One region of the Streptomyces sp. NEAU-YJ-81 genome, then DNA from elsewhere that is predicted to be linked to it. Evidence: riboswitches for the same ligand, from Rfam matches in the RefSeq annotation. Region 1 holds a riboswitch; each other region holds the start of a gene.

Region 1 (10,371 bases):
GTACTCGGCGTAGCGCACGGAGCCCACATGCTCGGCCATGCCGATGGAGGAGATGGCGTCGTAGGGCCCGTCCGGAACCTCGCGGTAGTCCTGGACCCGGATCTCCACCTGGTCGGTGAGCCCGGCGTCCGCGATGCGCTTACGGGCGTACGCCGCCTGCTCCTCGGAGAGCGTGACGCCGACGGCGCGCACCCCGTACTCGCGCGCCGCGTGCAGCACCATCGAGCCCCAGCCGCACCCCACGTCCAGCAGCCGCTGGCCCGGTTGCAGGGCCAGCTTGCGGCAGACGAGGTCCAGCTTGGCGCGCTGGGCGTCCTCGAGCGTCGAATCCGGGGTGTCCCAGTAGGCGCAGGAGTAGACCATCGAGGGGCCGAGCACCAGTTCGTAGAAGTCGTTGCCGACGTCGTAGTGGTGGCTGATGGCTTTCTTGTCGCGGCGCAGGGAGTGCAGCGGACCGAAGCCGGTCCGCGCCTCCTCGCGGGGCGGGGTCGGCGGCAGCCCCGGTCCGGCGAGCGCGATCAGCTTCCCGGCGGCGGTGCGCAGCGCGGGGTCGCGCAGCGCCTGGATGGCGGTGCGGAGCCGGGACCGCGGCGCGGTGGCGGGGCCGCGCTCCCACAGCAGCCCGGACAGCCGGTCCAGGGCGTCGTACAGATCGCCCTCGACATCCAGGTCACCGGCGACCCAGGCGCGGGCCAGGCCCAGCTCGCCCGGCCGCCACAGCAGCCGGCGCAGCGCGCGGCGGCGCCGGATGACCAGGGTGGGGGCGCCGGGCGGGCCCGTCTCGCTGTGGTCCCAGGCGCGGACGCGGATGGGCAGGGGGTCTCCCAGCACCTCCTCGGCCAGGGTGGCGATCCGCCCAGCGGCGTCGGACATGTCACACCTCCGTGATGGCGAGTCAAGAAGATTCACTCACCACGTAAACACCATGGAACCCGCTTTACAGTCCCGCCGACACGTCTGGAATCGGTAAAACAGCTGCAAAAGGCGGGCCATCGGCGGGCAGACGAAAGGGCGTCCGCCCCACGGATGGCGGACGCCCTCGGCGTCAGATGTGCGGGTCCGGCCCGGAGGTCAGGACGCCTTGGCCTTCTCGGCCGGTGCCGACGGCTTGACCGCGGCGGCGGCGCTGACCGGGGAGGCGGCCTCGTAGAACTCCTCGCGGGGGTTCTCGATGGCACCGAGCGAGACGACCTCGCGCTTGAGGAACATCCCCAGCGTCCAGTCGGCGATCACCCGGATCTTGCGGTTGAAGGTCGGCATGGCCATGCCGTGGTAGCCACGGTGCATGTACCAGGCGAGACGGCCCTTCAGCTTGATCTTCATCTTGCCGAAGACGATCATCGCGACGCCCTTGTGGAGGCCAAGGCCCGCGACGGCACCCTTGTTGGCGTGCTTGTACTGGCCCTGCGGGAAGCCCCGCATGCCCGAGATCACGTTGTCGCCGAGGACCTTGGCCTGGCGCAGCGCGTGCTGGGCGTTCGGCGGGCACCAGGCGCCCTCGCCGCTGGCGAGGTCCGGCACCTGGGCGTTGTCGCCCGCGGCCCAGATGTAGTCGGTGCCCTGGACCTGGAGGGTCGGGGCGGTGTCCACATGGCCGCGCGGGCCGAGCGGCAGGCCGAAGCGGGCCAGCGCCGGGTTGGGCTTGACGCCGGCGGTCCACACGATGGTGTTGGAGTCGACCTCGAGGCCGTTCTTGAGGACGACATGGCCGTCGATGCAGGAGTCCATCGAGGTCTTGAGGTAGACCTCGACACCGCGCTTCTGGAGGTGCTCCAGACCCCACTGGCCCAGCTTCGGGCCGACCTCGGGGAGGATCTTGTCGGCGGCGTCGACGAGGACGAAGCGCATGTCCTCGCGCTTCACGTTCGGGTAGTACTTGGCCGCGTCACGGGCCATGTCCTCGATCTCGCCGATGGTCTCCGCGCCGGCGAAGCCACCGCCGACGAAGACGAAGGTGAGCGCCTTGCGGCGGATCTCCTCGTCCGTGGTGGAGTCGGCCTTGTCGAGCTGCTCGAGGACGTGGTTGCGCAGGCCGATGGCCTCCTCTATGCCCTTCATGCCGATGCCGTTCTCCGCGAGACCGGGGATCGGGAAGGTGCGGGAGACCGCGCCGAGGGCGATGACCAGGTAGTCGAAGGGCAGCTCGTACGTCTCGCCGACGAGCGGCTGGATGACGGCGACCTTGCGGTCCTGGTCGATGGTCGACACTCGGCCGGTGAGGACCTCCGCCTTGGGGAGCACGCGCCGCAGCGGAACCACGACGTGGCGCGGGGAGATGCTGCCGGCCGCAGCTTCGGGGAGGAAGGGCTGGTACGTCATGTACGAGCGGGGGTCGACGACCGTGACGGTCGCCTCGCCGTACCGCATCTTCTTGAGGATGCGGCGTGCCGCGTACAGGCCTACGTACCCACCGCCTACAACGAGGATCCTGGGACGCTCCGTGGTGCTCATGTTTCGAGTATCCAGCACCCCCCGAGGGGGACCTCGTGAGCCCCTTCACAAGCATGGTGACAGTATCTGCTACACTCCGCCGCCCCCGTGATGGATGCCATATCGGCAGAGGGGAACCACAAGGCGGATCGGCACGTTCCCGCCCCCTCTGAGCAGGGCTTGTGGTTGAACTCGGGAGTAGACCAAGCGGTCCGCGCCGGGGCCCGCGACACCCCGCTGACACCTCACGATCCGGTCAGCGACGGGGCACGGCCACCGAAACCGCCCCGGAGGGCCGCATCGGTCGGCCACCAGGCGCCTTTTTCATGTGAAGAGTTTCACGAACTTTCTCGGAGGCGGTTCACGGAAGGCCCCCGAAGGGGGTTCCGTGGCCGCTCATACGTTATTCCGCCCGCTCAGGCGATGCTCCAGGCGATCCCGTCGAGGATGTCATGTTCGCTCACCACGACCTCCTCGGCGCCGGTCCGTTCCATGATCGAGAGCAGGATGAGGGCCCCCGCGCCGATCACATCGACCCGCCCCGGGTGCATCACCGGAATCTCCGCCCGCTCGGCGTGGGTGGAGCCGAGCAGCTTCGCGGTGATCTCGCGGACCTGGTCGACGGTGATCCGCGAGTGATGGATCGCGGAGGAGTCGTACTCCTGCAGACCCAGCGCGATCCCGGCCACGGTGGTGACCGAACCGGCCAGCCCGACCAGTGCGTGGCCGTCCGCGGGACGGCAGGCACGGGTGAGCGGCACGGTCCGCTCGGCGAGGTCCAGCGCCGCGTCCACATCGCCCTTTATGGCGGCGAGCTGATCCTCCGTCGGGGGATCGGTGATCTGGCCGTCCGCCACCAGATGGCGCTCGGTCAGCCGGACGCAGCCGATGTCCACACTGCGGGCCGCCCGCACCCGCTCGCCGCCCTCGACGAACTCCGTCGAACCGCCGCCGATGTCCACCACCAGATACGGCCCGGCCACATGATCATGGCCCTTGAGCTCCTTGGTGGCCCCGGTGAAGGAGAACTCCGCCTCCTGGTCCCCGGTGATCACCTCGGGTTCCACGCCCAGGATCTCCACGACCCCGCGCACGAACTCCTCGCGGTTCTCGGCGTCGCGGGAGGCGGAGGTGGCCACGAAGCGGATGCGCTCGGCGCCCAGCTCACTGATCACCTCCGCATACTCGCGGCACGCGGCGAAGGTGCGCTCCAGGGCCTCGGGGGCGAGCCGGCCGGTGCGGTCCACGCCCTGGCCCAGCCGGACGATCTTCATCCGGCGGTCGAGTTCGATCAGCTCCCCGGTGGCCGGATCGGCGTCGGCCACCAGCAGCCGGATCGAGTTGGTGCCGCAGTCCACGGCGGCGACGCGGGTCATGCGCTCCCCTCCCGGCTCGCGCCCTCGGCCCCACAGGGGCTCACACACGGGCCCTTGCGCCACCACTCCGGCAGCATCGCGAGCGCCTCGTCCCCGAGCGGATTGACACCGGGCCCGGCCGCGAGGGCGTGGGCGACCAGGACGTGCAGGCACTTCACCCGGTCCGGCATCCCGCCCGCGCTGGGGAAGCCCTGGAGCACCTCGATGGCGTCACGGCGCGCGATGTAGTCCTCGTGGGCGGCGCGGTAGGCGGCGGCGAGCTCGGGGTCGGTGGCCAGCCGGGCCGTCATCTCCTTCATCACGCCCTCGGCCTCCAGCGTGCCGATCGCGGACGCGGCGCGCGGACAGGTCAGGTAATAGAGGGTGGGGAAGGGCGAACCGTCCTCGAGCCGCGGCGCGGTCTCCACGACGTCCGGATTGCCGCAGGGGCAGCGGTGCGCGATCGCACGCAGACCCCGGGGCACGCGGCTGAGCTGCTCCCGTACGGCGTGAATGTCCGCGTCGGTGGGCGCGGTGGGCTCCGTCTGGGGCGGGGGCGTATCCATGAGTGGGAAAGTTCTTCTTCTTCGTTTCGATTCGTCACCGGGTGCGACCGGCGGCCACAGCGCGGCGCCTCAGCGGCGCGCGCTGCCCGCCCCCGCCGCGTCCGCCGTGTCCACGGCGTCCCAGAGGTTGGAGTACCAGGGGCGGCCGGCCGCGCCCTGGTCGGTGGAGCGCTCGGTGGAGCCGCTGCCGTCCACCACGCTGTAGCCGGTCTCCCCCGGCATCAGGAAGTGCAGCCGCTCCCGGGCCTGCTGCTCGGTGTAGGCGGGGTCGCGCAGCCGGGCCTTCCGCTCGCGCAGCTTCTTCACGTCCTCGCGGGCTCGCTGGGCCTCGCTCCGCTGCTCGGCGATGTCGGAGCGCTGGGAGATGTACTGCCGCATCGGGTAGGCGAGCGCCACCACCAGGGAGCAGACGACCAGCGCGAGCAGGGCCGCGCGGCCGGTCAGCCGGCCCCGGCGGCGCTTGGTCCGCACCCGGTAGACCCGGGCGGCGGCGTGCTCGCCGAGCGCCTTGAGCCTGGTCGCGGTGGAGAACCGTTCGCGATCCGCCGGCACGTCGCCTCCCCGGAGATGACTTCGCTTGAGTGACGCGTAACGCCGTCCCCGGTCACGGTACGGGACCGCGGCCGGGGACGGGTGTCAGACGTGTCTGCTACGTGAGGTCGTACGCAGGTCAGCCCTTGAAGCGCGGGAAGGCCGAGCGGCCCGCGTACACCGCGGCGTCGTCGAGGATCTCCTCGATGCGCAGCAGCTGGTTGTACTTGGCCACCCGCTCGGAGCGGGCCGGGGCGCCGGTCTTGATCTGGCCGCAGTTGGTGGCGACGGCCAGGTCGGCGATGGTGACGTCCTCGGTCTCACCGGAGCGGTGCGACATCATGCACTTGTAGCCGCTGCGCTGGGCCAGCTCGACGGCGTCCAGGGTCTCGGTCAGCGAGCCGATCTGGTTGACCTTGACCAGCAGGGCGTTCGCGGTGTCGCTGTCGATACCGCGGGCGAGCCGCTCCGGGTTGGTGACGAAGAGGTCGTCGCCGACCAGCTGGACCTTGTCGCCGAGCTGCTCGGTGATGGTCTTCCAGCCGTCCCAGTCCTCCTCGTTCAGCGGGTCCTCGATGGAGACCAGCGGGTACGCGGCGACCAGCTCGGCGTAGTACGAGGTCATCTCGGCGGCGGTGCGGGACTTGCCCTCGAACTCGTACGACCCGTCCTTGTAGAACTCGGAGGCGGCGACGTCGAGCGCGAGCGCGATGTCCTGGCCCGGCTGGTAGCCGGCCTTCTTGATCGCCTCGAGGATCAGGTCGAGGGCCTCACGGTTGGAGCCGAGGTTCGGCGCGAAGCCGCCCTCGTCGCCGAGGCCGGTGGACAGGCCGCGCTCCTTCAGCACGGACTTCAGGGTGTGGTAGACCTCGGCGCCCCAGCGCACGGCCTCGGAGAAGGACTCCGCGCCCACGGGCGCGATCATGAACTCCTGGATGTCCACATTGGAGTCGGCGTGCGACCCGCCGTTGAGGATGTTCATCATCGGGACCGGCAGCAGATGGGCGTTCGGGCCGCCGAGGTAACGGAAGAGCGGGAGGTCGGACGCCTCGGAGGCGGCGTGCGCGACCGCGAGGGAGACGCCGAGGATGGCGTTGGCACCGAGCGAGGACTTGTCCGGGGTGGCGTCCAGGTCGAACATCGCCTGGTCGATCAGACGCTGCTCGGTGGCGTCGTAGCCGACCAGCTCGGGGCCGATCTGCTCGATGACGGCGAGGACGGCCTTCTCCACGCCCTTGCCGTTGTAGCGGTTCTTGTCGCCATCACGGAGCTCGAGGGCCTCGAAGGCGCCGGTGGAGGCGCCGGACGGAACGGCGGCACGGCCGGTGCTGCCGTCGTCGAGGCCGACCTCGACCTCGACCGTGGGGTTGCCTCGCGAGTCGAGGATCTCGCGAGCTACGACGACGTCGATGGACGGCACGAGGTTCTCCTTCGTATGGGTCTGCGGTAGCAGCACGAGCCTAACGGGCCGGGAGGGCTGCACCCCGCGTTCGCCCGCCCCACGAGACGAGGGCGTGACACAAAAAGCCAGATTCCGAATCACATATCCAGATTTCTGGTGAATCGGGCAATGAGGGAGCCCCGATGGGGCGCGCCATAGAGGCGGCACGCCCGACCGGGGCTCGTCTCAGGGGTTCTCGCGCGGCGGCCTCAGGCCGCGGCTGCGACCGTGACTCAGCCGAGGTGCAGCTTCTGGCCCGGGTAGATCAGGTCGGCCTTCTCCACGATGTCGTCGTTCAGCTTGAAGAGCTTCTTCCAGCCGCCCTTGACGTGGTGCTCCTTGGCGATCTTGCCGAGAGTGTCGCCGGACTTGACCTTGTACTCGCCGTCACCCTTCTTGATCGGGCCGCGGGGCTGCTCACGCGTGGCGCGCTCGGGCGCGGTGTGCGGCTGGGCCTTCGGCTGGGCAGGCTGGGCGGCCGGAGCCGACTTGGTGGAGGCCGACGGCTGGTCCTGCGAACCGGAGGGCGCGGACGGCGCGGAGGGCGCGGACGGGCTGCCGCCGGAGGTCAGACCCTTGCCGCAGACCGGCCAGGCGCCCTTGCCCTGGCTGCCGAGGACCTTCTCGGCTATCTGGATCTGCTGGCTCTTGCTGGCCTTGTCCGCGGTGGGCGCGTAGGCGGTGCCGCCGTACGCGGCCCAGGTGGAGCTCGAGAACTGCAGGCCGCCGTAGTAGCCGTTGCCGGTGTTGATCGACCAGTTGCCACCGGCCTCGCACTGCGCGACCTGGTCCCACTGGGAGCTGGTGGCGGCGGAGGCGGAGGTCGCCCCGATGAGGGGCGCCGCCACGGCGGCACCGGCGAGACCGGTGAGCGCGGCGATACGGGTGGCCTTGGAGGGACGGCGGTGCTTCCCGTTGGACTTCAGCATCGTTGGTTCGTTTCCTCACCGACGCCTACGAGGTGAGCTGTCGGGTTCGGACGTGAGTTGCCCGGCCGGTCGCGATGATCGCTCCCGGCTTCACCCCTAGCCGACGAGCCCGTGTCCACAGGCCACTCGGCACCTACCTTGGGTCCCCCGCTCCTGCCTTCGGCGCTGACGCGTCGGATTCCCCCCGACCGCCGGCAGGATTCGGCGTGACGATCGACGGTGCCCGCGGTGGCGAGCGGAAAGACGTTAAACACACCTCCCGAGAACGTTCAAACACCCCAATGGCAGCGAATGGGGCTGTAATTGATCTCACCCGGCCCACATCGGCGCAGGTAGGGCCGGGTGAGGAGAGAACGGACACGAGGTGCGCCCCGGAAATTGTGACGAGATGTATGTCTCACCGGAACCAGATCGGGCAATTCCCCCCGAATCACTGCTCCCTGATGGCGAGGTCAAGTCGCTGACCAGGGATGATCAGGTCGGGGTCGATTCCGATGAGGTCCTCGTTGCTCTCGTAGAGCCCTTCCCAACCTCGGGACACATTCCGGTCCTCGGCGATGCCTGACAGATTGTCACCGGGGCGAACGGTGTAATCGTCGTCCGTGGGGCTCTGGTCGCGGTCCGCGGCGTCGCGCGAGGCGTGGCGTCCGGAGGGCTGCCCGTCCGCCGAATCGCCGTCCTCGGCCCGCTCCCCGGCATCCGGGGAGCCGCGGTGGCGGCCGGAGGGCGAGGGGTCGGCGGAGGGATCCGCCGAGGATCCCTTCGAGCCGTCCGACGCCGAGTCGTCCGAGCCGTCCGAGGCCGGGTCGTCCGAGGCCGAACCGTCCGACGTCGGGGTGTCCGAGGCCGAACCGTCCGACGTCGGGGTGTCCGATGCCGAGCCGTCCAGTCCGTCGGGGGACTTGGAAGTGTGGGGGGCCTCCGGCTTCTCGGTCGATCCGGACGAATCCGGCTTACCGGCGCCGTCGGACGTCCCCGAACGGTCCGACTCCGGGGAGGAGGAGCCGTCCCGCTCCCGGTCCCCCGCCTCGCCCCGGCCCGCCCCCGGGTCCCGGGTGGCCGTGCCACCGGGGTCCACATCGGGGGCGCCGGAGCCGTCGGTGAGCCCCGCACCCAGCGCACAGCTCGGCCAGGCGTCGGGACCGCGGTCGCCGAGGATCGACTCGGCGACGGATATCTGCTGGGAGCGGCTGGCCAGGTCGGGGCGCGGGGCGTACTCCGTACCGCCGTAGTCCTTCCACATGTCGAGGGTGAGCTGCAGTCCGCCGTAGAAGCCGTTGCCCTCGTTGGCGCTCCACATACCGCCGCTCTCGCACTCGGCGACCTGATCCCAGGTGGCGGTCTGGGCGGCCTGTGCGCCGGACGCCCCGAAGAGGGGCAGGGCGATGCTCGCTCCCGTGACCCCCGCCGCGACGATGATGGCCGGAGCCTGACGGGGGCGACGGTGTCGACCATTACCGGAACGCATGCGATTGCCCTCTCTATGGCGAACTCGGTTGCCGGTGAACATAGCGAGGGCACTCGATCATCACAAGTCGATGTATCCCAGGTCACGCCACGGTCACACGACTGATCATTCGTCACCAATGTCCGTACGTACGGGGCTTGGCAGCCTCAGCGGTCCGCGGAATTCCAGGTCACCGGGAGCGTGCGCAGCCCGCGCATGATGAGCCCGCCGCGCCACCGCAGATCCTCCGGCTCCGCCGCGAGCCGCAGTCCGGGCAGGCGCCGCAGCAGGGTGGCGATCGCGGTCTGCGCCTCCAGCCGGGCGAGCGGGGCGCCGAGGCAGTAATGGATGCCATGGCCATAGCCGAGGTGCTGGTTGTCGCGGCGGGTGAGGTCGAGGACATCGGGCGCCGCGAACCGCTCGGGGTCCCGGTCGGCGGCGGCGAGCACCACCAGCACCGGCTCCCCTTCGGCGATGTGCTGCCCGGCGAGGGTGAGCGGCTCGGTCGCGAACCGCCAGGTGGCGATCTCCACAGGCCCGTCGTAGCGCAGCAGCTCCTCGACCCCGGCGGCCAGCAGCCGCTCATCCCCTTCTTCCAGGGCCCGCTGCATGACGGCGCGCTGCTCCGGATGGCGCAGAAGTGCGTAGACGCCGTTGCCGATGAGGTTGACGGTGGTCTCGAAGCCGGCGAACAAGAGGATGAAGGCCATGGCCGCGGCCTCGTTCTCGGTGAGGTGCTCACCGTGGTCACTGGCCCGGATCAGCCCCGAGATCAGGTCCTCCCCGTCCTCTCCTTCCCTCCGCTCCACGAGCTCCAGGCGCTTGCGGTGGATCAGCTCGCCGAGATACGCGCGGATCCGCTTCACGGCGCGGGCCACTCCGCCGCGCGGGCCTCCGCCGTGCCGGATCATCGCGCCGGCCCAGTCCCGGAAGTCGTCCTGGTCCTCGCGCGGCACCCCGAGCAGATCGCAGATCGCATAAATAGGGAGAGGGAAGGCGAACTCATGGATGAGGTCCGCCTCTCCCCTTTCCTCGAAGGCGTCGATGAGCTGATCGGTGAGGGTCTGTACCCGAGGGGTGAACGCGGCCACCCGGCGCGGGGTGAACGCCTTGGAGACCAGGCGCCGCAGCCGGGTGTGATCGGGAGGGTCGATATTGAGCAGATGTGTCATCAGGTCGGCACGCTGTTCGCCGGGAATGCCCACCTTGCCCTTTGCGTGGGCCGCCGCACTGTGCCGCTGGGGGTTCTTGGAGAGCCGGGGATCGGCCAGCGCCTTCCTGGCATCTGCGTAACGGGTCACCAGCCAGGCGTCGACACCGCTGGGCAGCGTGGTCCGGTGCACCGGGGCGTGCTCGCGTAGCCAGGCGTACGCAGGGTAGGGATCGGTGGCGAACTCCCAGGTGAAGAGGGTGGGAGCGGAGCTGTCACGGGGCTGTTCCGACACGCCCCGACGATACCCGTGCGGAGTCGCCCCCTCCGGCCTGTCGGAAGTAACGGGCAACAAGAGAAATAAGTGAATAAGCAGAACAAAGAGAATAAGAGAGTAATGACCGGGATGAATGTCTAGCGGAATTCCCCATTCATCTCCACACACCCTTCACCACCCATGCACAGCGCGGGTCGAATGCCCGGATATCTGATGGCTGCGACCGCCGTTCGGTGGTTGCCCGC
Region 2 (10,371 bases), on a different contig from region 1:
CCCGATGGCGTCGGCGTCCTCCTGGATCGCGGTGTCGACGATCTGCTCGGGCGTCTGGTGGAGTCCGGTGTAGATGACCTCCATGCCCGCGTCGCGCAGTGCCCGCGCGATCACCTTCGCCCCGCGGTCATGGCCGTCCAGTCCCGGCTTGGCCACCACCACACGGATCGGACCGGTCACACCCATCGCAGCCTCCAAGCTCTTCAAGCCCTTCGAGCCATCGCCCGCATCGACGTGAACGAACGTTATCTCCAGCATCCCCTACCGGGCAGTTTCGCGGCGCGCCGCGAGGGGGAAATCACACGTGGGACACGTTCACTGAAGGCCGTACCCGCATCCGCATCCGCGCACGCCGCGCATCCACCGCGCGGACGCCGCATACGCTTCGGGCCGGCCACACCAGGGGAGCCGCAGCGGGGACCGTCGCACCGCGCAGCGCCGTCGAGAGCCGCATGGCGCCGCGGTGCGACGGGCGGTCCTGCGTCATGCGGTCACAGCGCGCCTTCCCCATGCGGTGCCGGAGGACATCGGGCCACCGCACGGCCGAAGTCGCCCTGACCAAGCGCCCTGACCGGCGCCCTGCCCCGGGCTCATGACCGGGGCTCATGACCGGGGCTCATGACCACGCCCGAAGCGACCGGCTGCCCATGAGGGCATACGGGGGGAGCCTCCAGCCGCCTCCTGTGCGCCGCATTGCGGGAGGTCGGCCGCCATGGGCCTCGTACAGATCCAACAGCTCCGGGCCATCGCCCTCGACCTGGCACTGCTCGCCGGGCATCTGCTGCTCTATCCGACCGGGCTGCGCCAGGAGCGCCCGCCCGCTCCGCCGCCGCCCGGCGCGGCGGCGCGCCTGCCCACGGACGGCCGGGCCCACCGGCCCGTCCTGCTCCTCCACGGCTTCATCGACAACCGGTCCGTCTTCGTACCGCTGCGCCGCTCGCTCGGCCGCCACGGCCGGCTGCACATCGAGGCGCTCAACTACTCGCCACTGCTCTGCGATCTGCGCACCGCCGCCACGCTGCTCGGCCGTCATGTCGAGGAGGTCTGCGCCCGCACCGGCCATGGTCAGGTGGACGTCATCGGGCACAGCCTGGGCGGTCTGATCGCCCGTTACTACGTCCAGCGTCTTGGCGGGGACGCCCGTGTCCACACCCTGGTGACGCTCGGAACTCCGCACAGCGGCACCCGTATCGCGCCCTTGTTGTCCGCACATCCACTCGTGCGCCAGATGTGCCCGGACTCCGAGGTGATAACGGAGTTGCGGCAACCTGCCCCTGATTGCCGTACGCGTTTCATCGCTTTCTGGAGCGATGTGGATCAGTTGATGATCCCGGCGGAGACGGCCCGGATAGACCATCCGGATGTGATCTCCCAGAACATCCGCGTCAACGGAATCGGACATCTCGCCCTGGCGGTGCATTCCTCCGTGGCCGTACGGATCCGCGAGGCCCTGGATGCCGCCGACGAGGCGCCGACGGACGCCTCGGGCGCGGTCTCGGTGGCGTGAGACGAGGGGACGAGGGACTGCCGCACGGCGGCACAAGGTCCTCTCCCGGTAGTTCAGCAGGCCCGAAATTGCCGAACGCCAATCGAACACCCGGCCAAGGAACTGCGTACAGTCAGCCGAAAGACGGCCAAATGCCCTTTGCCGTGGTGCTCAAAACTCACGGAAGATTGTCGCTGCCGCGTACCGCCGGGTACAGTCGCCGCTAATTCTCCTGCAGCCGAGGCGAAAGAGAAGTTGGTGGTGAACGACCGTCACCCGTCGGGGGCCCCTCCGACCGTCCCCGCTCCTGACGCCTCGTATCCGTACGACGAGGCTTACGGTCAGCGACAGGACACAGCGCACGGCTACGCCGGGTACGACGGCTATTCCACCGGCAGCTTCGCCCACCTGGCCACGGCCTACGGTGACGGCGACCCGCTCTTCGGCACGCTCCCGGGCGCGTACGACGACGGGCAGGGCGCCCACAGCGGTCAGTACGACGCCTCGCAGTGGGCCACGGCCGACCAGCATCAGACCGGGTCGTACGACACGAGCCACTACAACGCGGCGCAGTACGACACGACTCATTACGACTCCGGCTCCTACGACACCACCGCGATGTGGGCCGCCGCCGGCTATCACCTGCCGACCGGCATCCCCGCCCAGCAGGACGCCGAAACCGGCGCCCAGTGGGACATCGGCGCCTGGGACACGGGCGCCACCGGCCACACCGAGATGCCGGGTCAGTGGGACCAGGGCGCGGGGTACGAGGCCGAGGCGTACACCTCGGGCGTGGACACCGGCCAGACCCAGTTCTGGGACACCTCCGCCTACGGGACCGTGGACGAGGCGCAGCACTACGACCACTCGGGGCCGGCCCAGCCGGGGCTCGACCACTCGGGCTTCGACCAGCAGGGGCTCGACCACCACTCCGGGCTCGACCAGACAGGGTTCGACCAGCACCAGCACCAACCCGAGCACGAGCCGAACAGCTTCGAGCAGACGGCCGTGTTCGAGGCGAACGCCTTCGAGCACGCCGGCGCCTTCGAGCAGCCGAACGCCTTCGAGCCCAACACCTTTGAGCAGACGGCCGCGTTCGACGAGACGGCCGCGTTCGAGCAGGCCGCCGTCGCCGAGCAGACCGGCGCCTTCGAGCACACCGCCGTCTTCGACCCGGTCCACGAGTCCGACCAGTCGTACGACCCGGCCCCCGAAGCGGAACCTGAACCCGAGGCGGCGGCCGTGCGGGAATCCGCCCCCTCCCCCCGCCGGGAGGCGAGCCGCGGTCGCCGCCGTACCCCCTCGCCCCGCCCCAAGCGCTCCGCGCTCCTCACCGTCGCCGTCCCCTCCGTCTGCGCCCTGGGCGTCACCGCCGTGGCCGCCGCCTCGGTCAGCGGTGTGGGAAGCGACAAGAAGGACGAGTCCACCACTCAGGCCGCCCCCGACACCGCGGCGGCCCCCGTGAAGCCCTCCGTGGCCAACAGCAAGCTGGACTCCCAGCTCGCCGGGGTCCGGGAGGGCGCCGACGACTTCCGCGACCGCGCCAGCCGCACCCAGGAGCGGATCGACCTCCAGGCGCGCCAGGCCGCCGAGAAGAAGCGGAAGGCCGCCGAGGCGGCGCGCAAGGAGGCGCTGCGCCCGAAGTTCGCGCTGCCCGTCGCCCAGCACGGCCTCAGCGCCATGTTCGGGCAGGCCGGTATCAACTGGATGTCCGTGCACACCGGCATCGACTTCCCGGTGAGCTACGGCACGCCCGTGATGGCCGCCACCGACGGCACCGTGACGACGCAGTGGAACGACGCCTACGGCAACATGGTCGTCCTGACCAGCCCGGACGGCACGGAGACCTGGTACTGCCACCTCAGCAGCGCCAAGATCCGCTCCGGGACCGTCAAGGCCGGGGAGACCATCGCGTACTCCGGGAACTCCGGTAACTCCACCGGCCCGCATCTGCACTTCGAGGTCCACCCCGGCGGTGGCTCGGCCATCGACCCGCTGCCCTGGCTGCGCGGCCAGGGCCTCGACCCGACCTGACCGGCCCGGGCCCCGGACTCTGACCGCTCGCTGTAGCGCGCCCCCGGCGCGCTACAGCCTCAGCACTTCGGCCGCCACAGCCACATCTACAGCTTCTCCACCGGTGCGTACCGCAGCAGCAGCCGCTTCGGCTTCTCCTCGCCGAAGTCGATGGTCGCCTCCGCGTTGTCCCCGCTGCCCTTCACCGCCACCACCGTGCCGAGCCCGAACGAGTCATGGGTGACCCGGTCGCCGATGGCCAGCGCGACCACCGGACGCTCCTTGGCCCGCCGGGTCGCGAACCCGCTGCCCCCGGCGCGCGAACGCGACGACGACAGACCGGACGACAGCCCCGACGGCGGGGTCGAGGCGATGCTGCCCATGGACGCCGACGGGGTGGCGGGCCCGGTGCGCCGCCACCGCACATACTGGTCCGGGATCTCCTCCAGGAAGCGGGACGGCGGGTTGTACGCGGGCTGGCCCCATGCGCTGCGCATCGTCGAGCGGGTCAGATAGAGCCGCTCGCGGGCCCGGGTGATCCCCACATAGGCCAGCCGCCGCTCCTCCTCCAGCTCCTTGGTCTGGCCGAGCGCCCGCATATGCGGGAAGACGCCGTCCTCCATGCCGCTGAGGAAGACGACCGGGAACTCCAGGCCCTTCGCCGTGTGCAGCGTCATCAGCGTGATCACGCCGGAGCCGTCGGTGTCCTCGTCGGGGATCTGGTCGGAGTCGGCGACGAGCGCGACCTGCTCCAGGAAGTCCGCGAGGGTGCCGGAGTTCTCCTCGCCGCGGTCCTGCTCGAACTCCAGGGCCACGGCGGCGAGCTCCTGCAGGTTCTCGATCCGGGTCTCGTCCTGCGGATCGGTGGACGCCTGGAGCTCGGCCAGATAGCCGGTGCGCTCCAGCACCGCCTCCAGGACGGTCGCCGGGCCCGCCCCGGACTCCACGATGGTGTGCAGCTCCTCCATGAGCGTGTTGAACCGCTTGACGGCGTTGGCCGAGCGGGCCGCCATGCCGTACGCGTCGTCGACCCGGCGCAGCGCCTGCGGGAAGGTGATCTTCTCGCGCAGCGCCAGCGCGTCGATCATGGCCTCCGCGCGCTCCCCGATGCCGCGCTTGGGCACGTTCAGAATCCGGCGGAGCGGGACGGAGTCCTCGGGGTTGGCCAGCACCCGCAGATAGGCGAGGACGTCCCGCACCTCCTTGCGCTCGTAGAAGCGCACGCCGCCGACGACCTTGTACGGCAGCCCGACCCGGATGAAGATCTCTTCGAAGACACGGGACTGGGCGTTGGTCCGGTAGAAGACCGCCACGTCACCGGCCTTGGCGTCGCCCGCGTCCGTGAGCCGGTCGATCTCGTCGGCGACGAACTGGGCCTCGTCGTGCTCGGTGTCGGCCACATAGCCGGTGATCTCGGTCCCGGCGCCGGCCTCGGTCCACAGGTTCTTCGGGCGGCGGTTCTCATTGCGCTCGATGACCGCGTTGGCCGCGCTCAGGATGGTCTGGGTGGAGCGGTAGTTCTGCTCGAGGAGGATCGTCCGCGCGGTGGGGTAGTCCTCTTCGAACTGGAGGATGTTGCGGATCGTGGCGCCCCGGAAGGCGTAGATCGACTGGTCGGCGTCGCCCACCACGCACAGCTCGGCTGCCGTGGTCTCCTCGGTGTCCGTGCCCACCAGCTCGCGCACGAGGGTGTACTGCGCGTGGTTGGTGTCCTGGTACTCGTCCACCAGGACGTGCCGGAAGCGGCGGCGGTAGTGCTCGGCCACGTCCGGGAACGCCTGGAGCAGATTGACCGTGGTCATGATGATGTCGTCGAAGTCCAGTGCGTTGGCCTCGCGCAGCCTCGCCTGGTACATCGCGTACGCCTCGGCGAGCGTCTTCTCAAAACCGTCCGTGGCCTGTCCGGCGAAGGTCTCCTCGTCGATCAGCTCGTTCTTCAGGTTGGAGATCTTGGCGCTGAAGGACTTCGGCGGGAACCGCTTGGGGTCGAGATCCAGATCCCGGCAGACCAGCGACATCAGCCGCTTGGAGTCGGCGGCGTCGTAGATCGAGAACGACGAGGTGAAGCCGAGCCTCTTCGACTCGCGGCGCAGGATGCGGACGCAGGCGCTGTGGAAGGTGGAGACCCACATGGCGTTCGCCCGCGGGCCGACGAGCTCCTCCACCCGCTCCTTCATCTCGCCCGCCGCCTTGTTGGTGAAGGTGATGGCGAGGATCTGGCCGGGGTGCGTGCCGCGGGCGCCGAGCAGATAGGCGATGCGGTGGGTGAGCACCCGGGTCTTTCCGGAGCCGGCGCCCGCGACGATCAGCAGCGGCGAGCCGGTGTGCTCAACGGCGGCTCTCTGCTGCTCGTTCAACCCCTCGAGCAGGGCGGACGGGTCCACGACGGGCCGCGCGGCACCGTCCCGGTAGTGGGCCTCCCGGGGCACGGGCGCGTCGAAGCCGCCGCTGAAGAGGTGATGCGGCACGTCCTCGGCACCATCGGGGCCGGGGTGCGCCGAATCCTCGGGCGGCGGTGGTGGCTCCTGGTTCGGAGGAGGCCCGAGGTCCGCCAGGAAGCTGTCGTCAAAGAGGCTGCTCATCGCTCCCCGAGTCTAGGCCGCCCCACTGACAGCCGATGCCCGAACATCACGAAACGGTTTCGGGCAAAACGGCCACCAGTCTTCACAGGAGCCCCACGTGTTGGCTACCGTCCTGCGTCAGGCGGCCCGGAAGATCCGTCGGCGAACCACGTCGGCACGGGCTGCCTCCGCCGAGTCCGGCACCGCCGTAAGGCGCCCGGAGCCGGGGACCCGACAACGCAACACCGGGGTGAATCGGCCCGAAGCGGCGTGGCACGGAAGTGCCGCCCGGACACGGCCGTAGGGCAACCTTCCGTACCGCCCGAACCCGACAGCTAACCCGGTAGGCGGTCCACGGAAGGAGCGCCTCCCTTGGCGTCGCATCGCAAGCCGCGGAGCCGAATACCGGCCCCGCTCACCGGTCACGGCCGCCGTACGGCCGTCGGGTTCACCACGGCCGCCCTCGCATCCGTCACCCTCCTCTCCCAGACGGCCAACGCCGCGCCGGGCGACGACCCCAAGCCGGCCACCCAGTCGATCGACAAGGTCAAGGAGAAGGTCGACACCCTCTATCACCAGGCGGAGAGCGCCACCCAGCGCTACAACGCCGCCAAGGAGCGCGCCGATCAGCAGCGGGCCAAGGTCGACAAGCTGCTGGACTCCGTCGCCCAGCGCACCGAGAAGCTCAACGAGGCGCGACGCACGCTCGGCGCCTACGCCACCGCCCAGTACCGCGACGGCGGAATGGCCCGCTCCGCCGCGACCCTGCTGTTCTCCAACGATCCGCAGGACGTCTTCGACCAGTCGCATCTGATCGACCGGCTGACCGGTCGGCAGAAGCAGGCCGTCGACGACTTCCAGAAGCAGCAGGCGAGCGCCGCCAAGGAGCGCGGTAAGGCCGGCGAGAGCCTCGCCTCGCTGACCGCGTCGCAGAAGCAGCTGAAGACCCAGAAGAAGACCGTCCAGGACAAGCTGACCGAGGCCCGGCGGCTGCTGGCGAATCTGACCGCCAAGGAGAAGGCGCGGCTGGCGGCGATCGAGAAGAAGAAGGCGGAAGAGGCCCGCCGTAAGGCGGCCGCGCTCGCCGAGAAGCAGCGCCAGGAGGCCGCGCGCAAGAAGCAGCAGGAGCAGAACGGAGACAGCGGCTCCGGTTCGACGGCGCCCTCGGCCCCCGCCAACAGCTCCAAGGCGGCCCAGGCCATCGCCTTCGCGAAGTCGCAGCTCGGCAAGCCGTATGTCTGGGGCGCGACCGGTCCCAGCTCCTTCGACTGCTCAGGGCTGACGCAGGCGGCCTGGAAGACGGCCGGGATCTCGCTGCCGCGCACCACCTGGGACCAGGTGAAGGCCGGTACGCGCGTCTCGACGTCCGAACTCCAGCCGGGCGATCTGGTCTTCTTCTACGACGACATCAGCCATGTCGGCCTCTACGTCGGCGACGGGATGATGATCCACGCGCCGAAGCCGGGCGATGTGGTGAAGAAGGCGCCGATCACCGAGATGCCGATCTACGGGAGCGTGCGGCCCGCGTAGGACACGAGGGCCGCGCAGGACACGAGGGGGCCGTGCGGGCCCCCGATGTGCCGCTGCCCGGGGCTGGGCCCCGGGCAGCGGCATCGTCACGTCATCGGCTCATGTGCCGTTCACGTGCCGGGCTTGCGCCCGTAGACGTACACGTCGTCGCCGTTCTTCAGCAGGCTCCAGTACTTCTTGGCCTCGCCCGTGCGCATGTTGACGCAGCCGTGGGAGCCGGGCGGGGACCATACGCTCCCGGCAATCGAGTGGAACGCCTGACCGCCGTCGAAGAACTGGCTGTAGGGCATGGCGACCTTGTAGAGCGTCGACCAGTGGTCGATGTTCCGCCAGTAGATCTTCTTCAGCCCGGTGCGGGTCTCGAAGCCGTTCCGCCCGGACCGCACCGGCACCGGCCCGTAGACCAGCCGGGAGCCGTCCTGGATCCAGCTGAGCTGCCGGGTGAGGTCGACGCAGGCGATGCGGCCCTTGTTGGTCGGGCACTTCTTCGCCGCGTTCGGGTTGTGTCCGGCGGCCTTCTGGGCGTTGATCAGGCTCATCACGCCCGAGGTGATCGGGCCCGCGTAGCCGATCGTCGGGCTGATGCCGTGGTTGACCTGGAACTTCTGGATCGCGAGGCAGTCCGCCCGCGACTGCCGCCCGTCCACGGGGCGGCCCAGGAACCGCTCGGCCTGCTTCTGATACGGCCCCACGCTGGTCGTGCACGACGACGCGGCCATGGTCGCCGGTGTCACCGATCCGGCCGACCTGCCCAGCGGCCGTGCCTGGGCCGGCCGTGCCTGAGCCTGCGCCGGACCGGCGACGGCGACCGCGAGCGGCACCGTCATCCCCGCCAGCCCCAGCACGAGGCCCGCGCGCCGACCATGCCTGCTTCTGACTGCCCCCACTGCCCCCATGGCCACTCCTCTCGACTGCCTCGCTCTTTACCCAGACAGCTCGCGAGTGCAAACGGTTGCCTCAGGATCGTGTCGAAAAGGTGTCGGAATTGTCTCGGGATTACCTCAGATGATCAGCTCGTCAGGTCCACAGCACGGCGATGAAAATGTTTGCCGTTGTCAAGGCACCTACCGCACCGAAGGCGGCAGACTCTACCTTCTCCTCGTCGCGCTTCACATACACCAGGCCGAGGACCACGATCAGCAGCGCCAGCTTCACACCGATCTTGATGTTGTTGACACTGTTGTCGTCGGCCTGATTGAGCCCGACCAGCGCCGCGCCGGTGACCAGCATGGTCAGCGCGCCGTGCAGCATCGCCGGGGTCATCCGGGCCTCGCCCGCGCCCATCGCCTTCAACTGCGAGAAGAAGCCGCCGAGCAGCGCGCCGATGCCGACGATATGCAGGCCGACGAACACGTGAATGAGTACGTCCATGGCTCCGGAGACTAACCGCGCGCATATCATCACCCGGCACTCGGGTGGGCCCCTATCGACGCTTCGGTCACGGCAGCCCCACACTCCCGACCACCCCACTCGCCGGGCGATCAGCCGCCGTCACGGGAGCGACGAAATCCGTGCACTCCCGTTCAATCCCCCGCACGACCCCCGGTTTCCGGCCTAACTTCCTCCTCCAGGCGGCAGTCCGCTTCCCGTCAACTGAGGGTCCCCGCCTCACGGCGGACTGCCGCCTGTCCGTCCGCTCCCCATGAGGGTCCAGGATCAGCGGAATGTCCTGGAATGCCCAAGAAAGACCAGGTGAACCGCCGCAGTGGCGTCGCACAGGAAGCCCAAGCAGCGCTCGCTCACCAGCAGCACCGCCCGCGCGGCCGCGCTCCTCGCCCTCACCGGCGCCGCGTCCGCCACCCTCCTCGACGGCACCGGGCACGCCGAGAACCGCCTCACCCCCGCGCAGGTGAAGGCGAAGGTCGATCAGTACCAGCGGCAGGCCGAGGAGGCCACCGAGAGGTACAACGGCGCGAAGGACAAGGCCGACAAGGCCCGTGCGGCGCTGGACGCGCTGCGCGACCAGGCCGCCCGCCGCACCACCCGGCTCAACGCCGCGCGCAACGCCCTCGGCGCCTTCGCCACAGCCCAGTACCGCTCGGGCACGATCGCCCCGGCCCTCCAGCTCGCCCTGTCCTCCTCCCCCGGTCAGTACCTTCAGCGCGCCTCGCTCGCCGAGCGCGCGGGCAACCGCCAGGCCGTCCTGATCGCCTCCGTCGGCCGTCAGGAGCGGAAATTACGCCAGGTCCGCGGCGAGGCGGCCGACCGCCTCGCCGCTCTGCGCGCCTCCCAGACGGCGGCCGCCCACCACAAGCGGACCGTCCAGCAAAGGCTCGCCGCCGCCGATCGCCTCCTCGACCGGCTGACCCTCGAGCAGCGACAGCGCCTGCTGGCGGCCCAGGACGGCGACAAGGCCGGTGCCGACGGCACCGCCTCCCCCACCGCGGGCCGCGCCGCCCGCGCCGTCTCCTACGCCTACGCGGCCCTCGGCAAGCCGTACGTCTGGGGCGCCACCGGCCCCCACGGCTACGACTGCTCCGGGCTCACACAGGCCGCCTGGCGCGCCGCCGGGGTCGCCCTGCCCCGCACCACCTACACCCAGATCAACGCCGGCCGGCGCGTCACCCGCGACCAACTGGCCCCCGGCGACCTGGTCTTCTTCTACTCCGGCGTCAGCCATGTGGGCCTCTACGTCGGCGACGGCCGCATCATCCACGCCCCGCGCCCGGGCGCCCCCGTCCGGGTGGCCTCCGTCGCCGACATGCCCTTCGCGGGAGCGGCCCGCCCGGCGTAGGTGTCCCGGGCCGGTCCCGCGGGGCCGGTGGGTGACGGGGACTTGTC
Region 3 (10,371 bases), on a different contig from region 1:
GCGCCGGGCGTCTACAGCATCCGTCCGGCCACACCGCTATCTGAGACCGCGCTCATCACCAACGCGCCCGAGGATCCCAACCTTGGCTTCGAGCTGAGGGCCGAGCTGGCCACGGCCGACCGCGTCGATCTGCTCTGTGCGTTTGTGAAGTGGCATGGTCTACGCGTCCTGGAAGAGTCACTCAAAGCGGCTCGCGATCGTGGAGTGCCGATCCGCGTCATCACGACCACGTACATCGGCGCTACGGAGCGGCGTGCGTTGGACCGGCTCGTGACGGAGTTCAGCGCCCAGGTCAAGGTCAACTACGAGTCGCGGTCCACGCGTCTCCATGCAAAGGCATGGCTGTTTCGGCGAAACAGCGGCTACGACACCGCCTACGTGGGGAGTTCCAACCTCTCCAAGGCGGCGCTTCTCGATGGCTTGGAGTGGAACGTCCGCTTGTCATCCGTAGCGACACCACCGGTGTTGCGGAAATTTGAGGCCACCTTCGACTCGTACTGGGCTGAGCCCGCCTTTGAGGCCTATGATCCCCAGCGCGATGCCACTCGGTTAGACGAGGCCCTCATTCTGGCCAGCGGTAAGCAGAAGACCGATACCCACGCCATCAGCCTGTCCGGCCTTGAAGTACGTCCGTATCCCCATCAGCAAGACATGCTCGAGCGACTCCGCATCGAGCGTGACATCCACAGCCGGCATAGGAACTTGCTCGTCGCAGCGACCGGGACCGGCAAGACGGTCATGGCGGCCCTCGACTACAAGGCACTGAAGCACGCCCATCAAGGACGTCCCCTCAGCATCCTCTTCGTGGCCCATCGCCAGGAGATCCTCAAGCAATCGCTGCGCACCTACCAAGAGGTGCTCGACGACGCGAACTTTGGTGAGCTGCTCGTCGGAGGAGAGGTACCGAAGGACTGGACGCATGTCTTCGCCAGCGTTCAGTCCCTCAACGCCCGGTCTCTTGAGGAGTTCACTCCCGACCACTTCGATGTCGTGGTCATCGATGAATTCCACCATGGCGTTTCCCCCACCTATCGGCGCATCATCGACCATTTTGAGCCCATCGAGCTTCTTGGGCTGACCGCCACACCTGAGCGGATGGACGGGAGGAACGTCCAAGATGAGTTCTTCGACGGACATATCGCAGCCGAGATGCGGCTGTGGGAAGCGCTGGAGAACGATCTCCTCAGTCCGTTCCACTACTTCGGCATCGCGGACAACACCGATCTGGAAGGGCTCACCTGGAAGCAAGGCTCATACGTCGCAAGTGAGCTCAGCCAGGTCTACACCGGCAACCACGCTCGAGCTCGGCTCATCGTCAAGGCCGTCCAGGAGAAGGTCAGCGACCCAGGAACCATGCGAGCATTGGGGTTCTGCGTCACCGTGGCACACGCCCACTTCATGGCTGACTTCTTCCGTCAGGCGGGTTTCAATGCCAGAGCCCTCGATGGTTCCACTCCTGCCGCTGAGCGCGCCCAGGCCCTGAGGGACCTCCGCGAAGGCAACGTACAGATCCTCTTCTCAGTCGACCTCTTCAACGAGGGGCTTGACGTGCCGGATGTGGACACCCTCCTCTTGCTCCGCCCCACCTCCAGCGCCACGGTCTTCCTCCAGCAGCTTGGCCGGGGGCTTCGGCGTACGCCAGACAAGCCCGTCCTCACCGTGCTCGACTTCATCGGCCAGCACCGCAAGGAGTTCCGATTCGAAGAGCAGTTCCGTGCGCTGACGAACTTCACCCGTCACCGGCTAACTGAGCACATGGAGCGAGACTTTCCTCAGCTCCCTTCTGGTTGCCAGATCATCCTGGACCGAAAGTCCAAGGAACGGATCCTGGACAACATCAAAAGCCAGATCAACGTCAACGTACGGCAGTTGGCGCAAGAGGTTGCTGCGTATGCCGAGCCGCGACTCGACGCCTACCTTCGCGAGAGCCGCCGCGAGCTCAAGGAGCTCTACCGGGCCAACAACTCATGGACGGGCCTGCTGAGGCGAGCCAATCTCCTCACCGGCGAGCCCCCCGAAGGGGAGGCCGCACTTCTCAAACGCGTCTCAGCTTTTCTTCATGTCGGTGACCCACAGCGCGTAAATGCCTACCGTCGGATGCTCGCCGACGACGCCCCCGGGTATGACTCACTCGACCCCTCAGGGCAGGGGTACGCACGGATGCTCTTCTTCTCCTTGTGGCCACTGGGCGGTGGGTTCAGCAACTATGCCGATGGCTTTGAGTCGTTGCGCCAGCAGAGCGCCTTCCGAAGCGAACTGAGCCAGGTGCTGGAGTACAACCTGGAGCACACCGACCACTACCCCATCCCACTCTTGGGTGAGCACGATGGCCTACCGCTGGCCATCCATGCTTCGTACAGCCGGGAGGAAATTCTCCCTGCTCTCGGACAGGCAGAGGTAGGCGCCTTCGTGCCAGGAAATTTCCGCGAGGGTGTGAAGTGGTGCGAAGGCATCCAGACGGATGCGCTCCTCATTACGCTCGAGAAGGACGATAAGGACTTCTCGCCGCAGACCCGGTACAAGGACTTCGCGATGAGCCCGGACCGCTTCCACTGGGAATCGCAGAACCAAACATCTGGCTCCTCCCCCACGGGGCAGCGCTACCAGCAGCACAGGGAACGAGGATCCCATGTGCTGCTCTTCGTCCGGCGCTACAAGAAGACGGACATTGGAGGGCCTCAGCCCTGGATGCTGCTCGGCCCTGCCGAATACGAATCCCACGAGGGCAGCAAGCCCATGGGCATTGTCTGGCGACTCCAGCATGAGCTGCCCGCCGATGTCTGGACCTACTCGGCCATTGCAGCGGGGTAGCGTTCGTGGGTCAGCCAAGGTATGGCCGGTCGCGGTGGGTCAGGAAGTGACGAAGCCGGAGCTGTTGTGTGTGGTGCATGGGGAGTTCGGCAAGTTCCTCCGGCGAGACAAACCGCAGTTCCGTGGACTCATCAGAGATCGCCAGTTGGCCGCCCACGATGCGGGCGGTGAAGCAGACGTTGAACTGTCGGCGGACCTCGCCGTCCGTGTAGGCGATGACGTGACGCGGGTCGGTGTACGTGCCGACGAGTCCCGTGATCTCCACGTCGAGTCCGGTCTCTTCCTTGACCTCACGGACAGCCGTGCCCGGTAGGGAGTCGGCCATCTCCATGCCACCGCCGGGCAGTGCCCAAAGATCATTGTCTTGGCGGCGCTGGAGCAGGATGCGGCCGCTCTCGTCGGTGACGACAGCGGATGCGGCGACAACCAAGCTGTTCGGCTCGGGGGCGTCCGGATCGTCGTAGTACTCGGTCCGCGCCACGAGGTCACACTCCCTGTACCGGCGTCGCCGTCGCCCATACGGCGTCGAAGCTCTGAGCGTAGGTGTCGAACATGCCGCCCTCGCCGTGTCGGCGCAGGTGCCAGACGGGCGCGCCGTACGCGTTCACGCCCCAGACGTGGGCGTTGACCATGACTTGATCATCCGCACGATAGAGCGAGTTGTAGAGGGTCGTTCCGTGCGTCCGCACTTCGACGCCCGGGGTGTCGATGAGGGGGCGATAGTGCAGGAGAGCGAGCCGACAGCGGGATTCGATGCCGTGGCCGAACTTCTCTTCCTGGCCCCGCTGCTGGACGTTGGGGCTGTCAGCGTCCCCGACCGCAACACGTATGGCGCAGCCTTGGGCGGCACGTTCCCGCAGAAGATCGTTGAGGCGGGGGTACGCCTCGTGCAGGAAGACGGCGGCATATACGAGCACGTCAATCTGTTCGCGGGCCTGCGTCAGCATCTCCACGAACGTGGACACGGGGATGTCCGCACGCTGGTCGTAGAGCGCCACAAGCTCGGGGCTGACCGCGCGGGCGGGGCGTGCTTGACGGAGCGCTGGCCATAGGGCGTGCACGTCTTCTCCTAACGTTTCTGCTGCCAGGATGGCCGTGCTGCGTCGCGGCGTACGGTTGAGGTTGACCCATCTTTCAACGGATTTGGGATCTACCTCGACCTTTTCCGCGAGGGTGGCGTATGTCCAGCCTCCGGACGTCATGACGGCACGTAGCCTCTCGTTCGGCACCTGAGTCTCTCCCCACATGTCGGGACGGCACTAGGGACGTTTTACCCGACGCGGGACGTCCCGAAGTGGGGTTTAAGGGAGGTTCCTACGTCCTGATCACAGCGCGATGATCGCGAAAAGACTCCCGCGACCGTTGCAGGCGGCCCGGGAGCGTGGTCAACGCTGTGAAGGAGCGTCAACGTGCAGGAGAATATCGCCCGACCCGTGGAATGGCTGCTGTGGCTGGTAGTGCCCGCACCAGCCCGTCATCGCGCCGTTGGGGCCCGGCCCGCCATGGCATGTGTGGATGCGGATACACCGACGGTTCGCACGGCACGTGTGTCTGTGGTGGCGGTGGCGGTGGCGGTGACGCTGTGAGCGTACGTCCCCGTCTGCTGCCGTGGCCCGGCCCCGCAGGGCAGCGGTGTTATCTGGTCTCCGATGCGGACAGCACGGGCTACCTCTCGAAGCTGGCTGACGAAATGGAAGCCGTCCAGCTCCAGATGGGCACTGAACTCATCGGCCACGCCCGCCTGATGCTCAGCGACCGGAAAGCGGACGCCCGAGAGCTCCGCTACCTCTCGAACCGTCTGATCGAAGCGCTGCAAGACGCTCTCCGGATCTCGGAGAGTCGCGGCGGGCGTATCCCAGCGCCCGACGAGGCCGAGAGTGACGGAGCGGCTCGCACGGATGAGGGGGCGCAATGAGTGAGGTGCCAGGAGGCTGGCAGGTCGGTCCGGCCCCGGGGCGCGGTCTGCTTCCTGCGAAGGGCGGTCTGCTTGAGCTGCCGCTTCACGTGCTCCGGCCCGGTCGCGCGTCTTTGGCATCGCTGGTGCTGACGGTGGTGGAAGCGGAGCAGTTGCACGCCGCCTTGTGTTACGCGCTTGGCGACGAGCCTGCGCCCGAAGACGCGCCGGAGTGCCGTCAGCCGGTCCGTTATCCAGGTGGCCGACAGAAGTACTGAGGCCGCGTGGCGGAATCCCACTCGAGTCGCGCGTGGCGGGACTTGTTGTGGCAGTGCGGATGCGGTCGGCGGGGGTGAGCCGGGGCTGGGTCAACTCGGGTCACCCGCGTCCGTTTGGGGCTTGCGAGTCCGTTCGGAGCGCCTGCTGCGTAGGGTCAGGGCGAGGAGATCCTTGGAGTGGGAGGTATGGGGATGGCTGGAATGCCGGCGGGGGTTGTGGCTGCGGGTGGGTTGGTTGGGGGGTATTCGGTGGCTCGGTGGACCAAGAGGCGGCCCTTGGGTGGGGTTGCCCTCGCGGCTGCGGGGGCAGTGGCTGCTCGGGGGTGGCGGGAGAAGGCAGGGACCGGAACCGCCGCCGCGCTCAGTGCGGCGTATGTCACCGCATTCGCCGGGTCGCATCCGCTGGCGAAGAAGATCGGGGCCTGGCCGTCCGTCTTCGCCGTCGCCGGTGGCGTTGCCCTCGCGTCCTGGGCCCTCGCCGATCGGCGGTCGGGGTCGTAGGCCGTACGTAGGGGTCCTCAGGCGTATCCCTGACTGGGGCAGCGGGCGGGTCCTATTGCCCGCCCGCTGTCCTACGGCGCCCGCCCCGCCGTCTTCCGCTCAGTCCGACGCCGAGGTCAGCAGGTCCAGTTCCGGTTGGGTCAGCTTGAGGTCGACCGACGCCAGCAGGGGCGGGAGCTGGTCGACGGAGCGGGCGCTGGCGAGGGGGGCCGCGACCGAGGGCTGGGCGAGGAGCCAGGCGAGGGCGACCGTGGTGGGCTCGGTGGCGTGGTTGGCCGCGACGTCGTCCAGGGCGGCGAGGACCTTCTGGCCGCGCTCGGTCTCCAGGTACTTGGCCGCGCCGGTGGAGCGGGGGCTGTCGACCGCCGTGCCGGGGCGGTACTTGCCGGTGAGGAAGCCGGACGCCAGGGAGTAGTACGGGATGGTCGCCAGGTGGTGGCGGGCGGCGACGTCGGCCAAGTCGCCCTCGAAGGTGTCGCGCGAGACCAGGTTGTAGTGCGGCTGGAGGGCGACGTAGCGGGCCAGGCTCTCCTGGGTGGAGAAGGCCAGCTGGGCCTCCAGGCGCTCCGCGCTGACGTTGGACGCGGCGACCTCGCGGACCTTGCCCTCTCTGACCAGCTCGTCCAGGGTGGTGATGATCTCCTCCACCGGCACCGACGGATCGTCGTAGTGGGTGTAGTAGAGGTCGATGTAGTCGGTGCGCAGCCGCTGGAGGGATTCCTCGACGCCCGTTTTGATGGCGGACGAGGTCAGACCGCGGGGCTCCGGGGAGCCGGCGCCCACCTTGGTGGCGAGTACGACGTAGGAGCGGTTGCCCCGGGAGGCGAACCAGTTGCCGAGGATGGTCTCGGACTCGCCGCCCTCGTTGCCCGGCACCCACGCGGAGTAGACATCGGCGGTGTCGATGAAATTGCCGCCCGCCGCCACGAAGGCGTCGAGCACCCGGAAGGACTCGGCCTCGTTGGCGGTCCAGCCGAAGACGTTCCCGCCCAGGGCAAACGGGAAAACGGACAGATCACCGATCTTCTGTGTGTTGTCAGCCATACGTTTTTACAACGGGTGGCTGGGCGGGGTTGTTCCTGGGGGCGGCCCCGTCGGGACGTAAACCGGCGGCCCTGGCGTCAAGGGGGGAGAGAGCGCCAGAGCCGCCGGAGTATCAGGGGTTCATCCCGTGCTGGCGCAGCCAGGGCATCGGGTCGATCGGCGAGCCGCCGCCGGGCCGGACCTCGAGGTGGAGGTGCGGGCCGGTCACATTGCCGGTGGCGCCGACGCGGCCGATGACATCGCCCGCCGTCACCTTGCCCGAGGTGACGACCATCGACGACAGGTGGCAGTACCAGATCTCGGTGCCGTCGCTGAGGGTCAGCACGATGCGGTAGCCGTACGAACCGGCCCAGCCCGCCTGGGTGATGGTGCCGCCGTGCACCGCCTTGGCCGGGGTGCCGGTCGGGGCGGCGAAGTCCTGGCCGGTGTGGTCGGCCGACCAGATGTCGCCCGCCTGGCCGAAGCTCGCGGTCAGGGTGTACGAGCCGACGGGGAGGGTGTACGCGGCGGCGAGTCTGGCCTGGCGCTCGGCCGCGGCCTTCTTCTCCGCCGCCTCCTTCGCCCGCTGCTCGGCGGCCTTCTTCTCCGCCTCGGCCTTGGCCTTCCGCTGGGCGGCCACCTCCGCGGCCTGGTCGGACGCCTTGTCCGCGGCGGCCTTCGCCGCGGCGGTGCGGCTGTCCTCGTCCGCCGCGTTCTGCTGGTTCTCGGCCTGCTGGAGGATGCGGGCGCGGAGCGCCTCGCCCGCGTCGGTGGTGCCGCGCTGCTCGTCCTCGCTGGTGAGGCCGGCCTGGGAGAGGGGGGCGGCGGCCGTCTGCGGGCCGCTGCTGTCGTCCGACGTCCAGGAGCCGATGCCGGGCAGGTCCTTGGCGGCGGGCAGGCTGGCTTTGACCTCATCGGCGACGTGGCCGAGATCCGGCATGGAAATGGGCGGCTTGGGACGGTCCTTGGCGCTGGCCATACCGCCCGCACCGACCGCGGCGATCACGCCGACGCCGAGGACGGCGCCGCTGCGCGCCATGGTCCCGCCGCGCTGCTTGGCCACGCGGTGCCGGCCGCGTACGGGAGCGATGGACTCCTCGGTGGGGTTCCACTCCTCCCAGGGCTCGGTCTCGAATCCGGCACCCGGGCCCTCGAACGCGTCCCCATGCGCGTCCAGGTACCGATCGTCGGGGGCGAAGTGGCCGTCCCCGGAGCTCATCCCGCCGCCGGCGTCAAAGCCGGGGCCGTAGGCGGTGGCGGTCCCCAAACCGCCTCCCCGTGTGCGATACGGGGCCTCGTCCAGGGCAGACCTGTTGGACGCCACGGAGGCGCACTCCTTTCCTTCCTTCTCGCCTACCGGGTTAGCTGACGGGTTCGGAGCAGGAAGGTCTCCTACGGGTCAGGTTCGACCCGATTCACCCCAAGGTGTTGGTTCCCCGGTTCCCTTGGTGCTGCTGGTGGTGCGGTACTGCCGGTGTGCGTACGGGATTCGGCGACGGCGCACGGTGCCGCCCTTGCGACGGTTGTGACGACCGCGCTGCGTTATCGAACGTTAATAGAGAGCGCGATGTGATTCCAAGCTGTTCTGAGGAATCCGCGCACCTTTGGCATGAACTTAGCGCCCAAGAGGGGACAGATGGGGGCAAGTCGACGCATTGGCCAAAGGTTCGCAAAAACGCGTGCGGACCGATCGTGCAGCAATTGTTATGCGGAGGGGGCTCGGTCGACTACGCACGGTATGGACCCGGTCGGCTACGGACGGTGTGGGACGCCGCTGTCCCTCGTATGGCCGCCGCGGCTCGCACCGCCGTCGCCGTCGTGCCCGTTCCCTCGGCCGTCCCGCTGCCCATTGCCCCCATTGCCCTGCCCATTGCCCTGCCCGTTCCCCCGTCCGTTCCCGCGGGCCGGGGTCCGGCGGACCGCCAGCAGCGCCATGTCGTCCGATGTCCCGCCGTCCGTATGGCGCTCGACATCGGCCACCAGCGCGTCCAGCAGCTCCTGCGGATCGGCGAAGCGGCGGCCGCGCAGCTGCTTCTCCGGGTCGTAGAACTCGCCATTGCGGTCCCGGGCCTCCGTCACCCCGTCCGTGAACAGCAGCAGCGTCTCCCCCTCCTCGAACCCCAGCTCCATCACCCGGTCCGGCCACCCGGCCAACTCCCCCATCCCCACCGGCAGCGCCGACATCTCCGGCTCCAGGGCACGCACCGCACCGTCCTCCGCCATGAGCAGCGGCGCCGGATGGCCGCGGTTGATCAGCCGCAGGGTGGAGTCGCCGCGCGGAATTTCGGCCACCACGGCCGTCGTGAACCCCTCGAACACCTCCAGGTCGGCCCGCCGGGCACCCTCACGCTGCAGGGCCCGCTCCAGACGGCCCACGAGCGCCTCCAGGGTCGTCTCCTGCTCCGCCGCCTCCCGGAAGCAGCCGAGGAGGATCGCCACGACCTCCACCGCCTGCAGCCCCTTGCCGCGTACGTCCCCGACGGTCAGCCGTACGCCGTGCGGGGTGTCCTGGACCGCGTACAGGTCACCGCCGATCGCCGCGTACTTCTCCGCCGGTACATAGCGAGCGGCGATCTCCAGCCCGGCGAGACGGGCGGGCGGCGCGGGCAGGACGGCGCGCTGGGCAGCCTCCGCGACACCTCGCGCCGAGGCGAGCCGGTGGTAGCTGCGGCGTACGACACGGTTGATCGCCACCGCCAGCACGGTCACGGTGGCGACCGTGACGATCTCGGTGGCCGCCTGGGTCGGGTCCCGCACACCGTGCAACTCCGCCAGCAGACAGGTCGCGAGGACGGCGATGACGGCCATGATGACGGTCTGACGCAGCGGTAAGAGCGCCGCGGCGACCAGAGGGGCGGCGGCGAAGAAGGGCGAGGCGGTGTAACCGGACGGGGTGGCCAGGTCGAAGCTGACGCCGCCGAGGATGAGGATGGCGGGAAGCCAGCGGGCCACCCGGCGGCCCGGCAGCCCCTTGCCCTCATCCTCCGCCGGGCCAGGTCCCGCGGTGGGCCCGGTGAGCCCGTCGGCGGAGGCGCCACCGGCCGCGGCGCCGGTGTCGATGAGCGTGTGCAGGCGGGTGTGGCGGCGGTGGGTGTACGGGCGGCTCAGCCGGGGCCAGGCCGTACGCCACTCCGTACGGGCGCCCGTACCAGCCCTGCTCCCTCGCACCCGCACCGGCTTCTCTCGCTTCCCTGGTCCGCGTCCCGCCGCCGTCACAGCGTCGCCGTCGTCACAGCGTCGCCTTCGCCACCCTGGCCACCTTCGCCGCCCTCGTCACCTTCATCACCTTCGTCACCAGGCTTCCGGCTGACGGGCTGCCAGGCGAATCGGTGTCGGCCAAGCGGGTGCTGGACGGGCGCCGTGAGCGGGCCCGGCTCCCGCGCGTGCGCTGCGGGCACGCGACGGGCACGCGGCGGGGGCACTGCGGGCACGTGAGGGGACACTGCGGGCACGTGGTGGGCACACGGTGGCGCATCAGGGGCTGTGGGCGCGTCAGAGCCACGAGGGCGTCAGAGGTTACGCGGCGGGCGCCCTGCCGGCCCGTCAGAGGCCACGAGAGCGTCAGCGGCTACGGGCGGGCGCATCAGAGGTTACGGATGCAGCAGAAGTTGCGGATGCGCCAGAGCTTACGAACGCGTCAGAGGCACCGATGCGACGCGACGTCAGAGGTCGACGCCGAGCGCGCGGGCGTGACGGTCCGCCGCGAGCTCCGCCGAGACCTCGTCGAGGTACACCTCGCACACCAGCCGTCCGTCCCGGGTGAGATTGTGCTCCAGCTCCCACAGCACGACCTCGTCCCCTCCCGCGAGCAGGAAGGCGTGCTCATAGAAGCGGCACCAGGTCGCGTCGGGACCGCCGGAGCGG

What was found. A riboswitch is a leader RNA that binds a small molecule or an ion and turns the genes downstream of it on or off. The one in region 1 is predicted to bind cyclic di-AMP.
Region 2: another riboswitch for cyclic di-AMP. It lies ahead of J5X86_RS04780 (NlpC/P60 family protein); the one in region 1 lies ahead of J5X86_RS36070 (transglycosylase family protein).
Region 3: another riboswitch for cyclic di-AMP. It lies ahead of J5X86_RS00110 (M23 family metallopeptidase); the one in region 1 lies ahead of J5X86_RS36070 (transglycosylase family protein).

Annotation. Positions count from the first base shown of each region.
Region 1 is NZ_JAGFNO010000024.1:23,783-34,153, reverse strand. Features, by position in the region: gene J5X86_RS36100 (cyclopropane-fatty-acyl-phospholipid synthase family protein) at 1-873, opposite strand, end outside; gene J5X86_RS36095 (NAD(P)/FAD-dependent oxidoreductase) at 1,072-2,451, opposite strand; gene J5X86_RS36090 (Ppx/GppA phosphatase family protein) at 2,847-3,806, opposite strand; gene J5X86_RS36085 (DUF501 domain-containing protein) at 3,803-4,351, opposite strand; gene J5X86_RS36080 (septum formation initiator family protein) at 4,421-4,903, opposite strand; gene eno (phosphopyruvate hydratase) at 5,022-6,302, opposite strand; gene J5X86_RS36070 (transglycosylase family protein) at 6,557-7,252, opposite strand; cyclic di-AMP (ydaO/yuaA leader) riboswitch at 7,260-7,427, opposite strand; gene J5X86_RS36065 (transglycosylase family protein) at 7,683-8,720, opposite strand; gene J5X86_RS36060 (cytochrome P450) at 8,867-10,144, opposite strand.
Region 2 is NZ_JAGFNO010000001.1:1,096,525-1,106,895, reverse strand. Features, by position in the region: gene J5X86_RS04800 (cobalamin B12-binding domain-containing protein) at 1-186, opposite strand, end outside; gene J5X86_RS04795 (alpha/beta fold hydrolase) at 713-1,507, shown strand; gene J5X86_RS04790 (M23 family metallopeptidase) at 1,745-3,520, shown strand; gene pcrA (DNA helicase PcrA) at 3,607-6,081, opposite strand; cyclic di-AMP (ydaO/yuaA leader) riboswitch at 6,240-6,426, shown strand; gene J5X86_RS04780 (NlpC/P60 family protein) at 6,433-7,590, shown strand; gene J5X86_RS04775 (L,D-transpeptidase) at 7,701-8,486, opposite strand; gene J5X86_RS04770 (hypothetical protein) at 8,608-8,961, opposite strand; gene J5X86_RS04765 (C40 family peptidase) at 9,296-10,324, shown strand.
Region 3 is NZ_JAGFNO010000001.1:25,256-35,626, forward strand. Features, by position in the region: gene J5X86_RS00085 (DUF3427 domain-containing protein) at 1-2,811, shown strand, start outside; gene J5X86_RS00090 (NUDIX domain-containing protein) at 2,822-3,292, opposite strand; gene J5X86_RS00095 (helix-turn-helix transcriptional regulator) at 3,297-4,040, opposite strand; gene J5X86_RS00100 (hypothetical protein) at 4,394-4,726, shown strand; gene J5X86_RS50275 (hypothetical protein) at 5,176-5,484, shown strand; gene J5X86_RS00105 (aldo/keto reductase) at 5,584-6,528, opposite strand; gene J5X86_RS00110 (M23 family metallopeptidase) at 6,641-7,831, opposite strand; cyclic di-AMP (ydaO/yuaA leader) riboswitch at 7,843-8,012, opposite strand; gene J5X86_RS00115 (PP2C family protein-serine/threonine phosphatase) at 8,260-9,681, opposite strand; gene J5X86_RS00120 (DUF6227 family protein) at 10,170-10,371, opposite strand, start outside.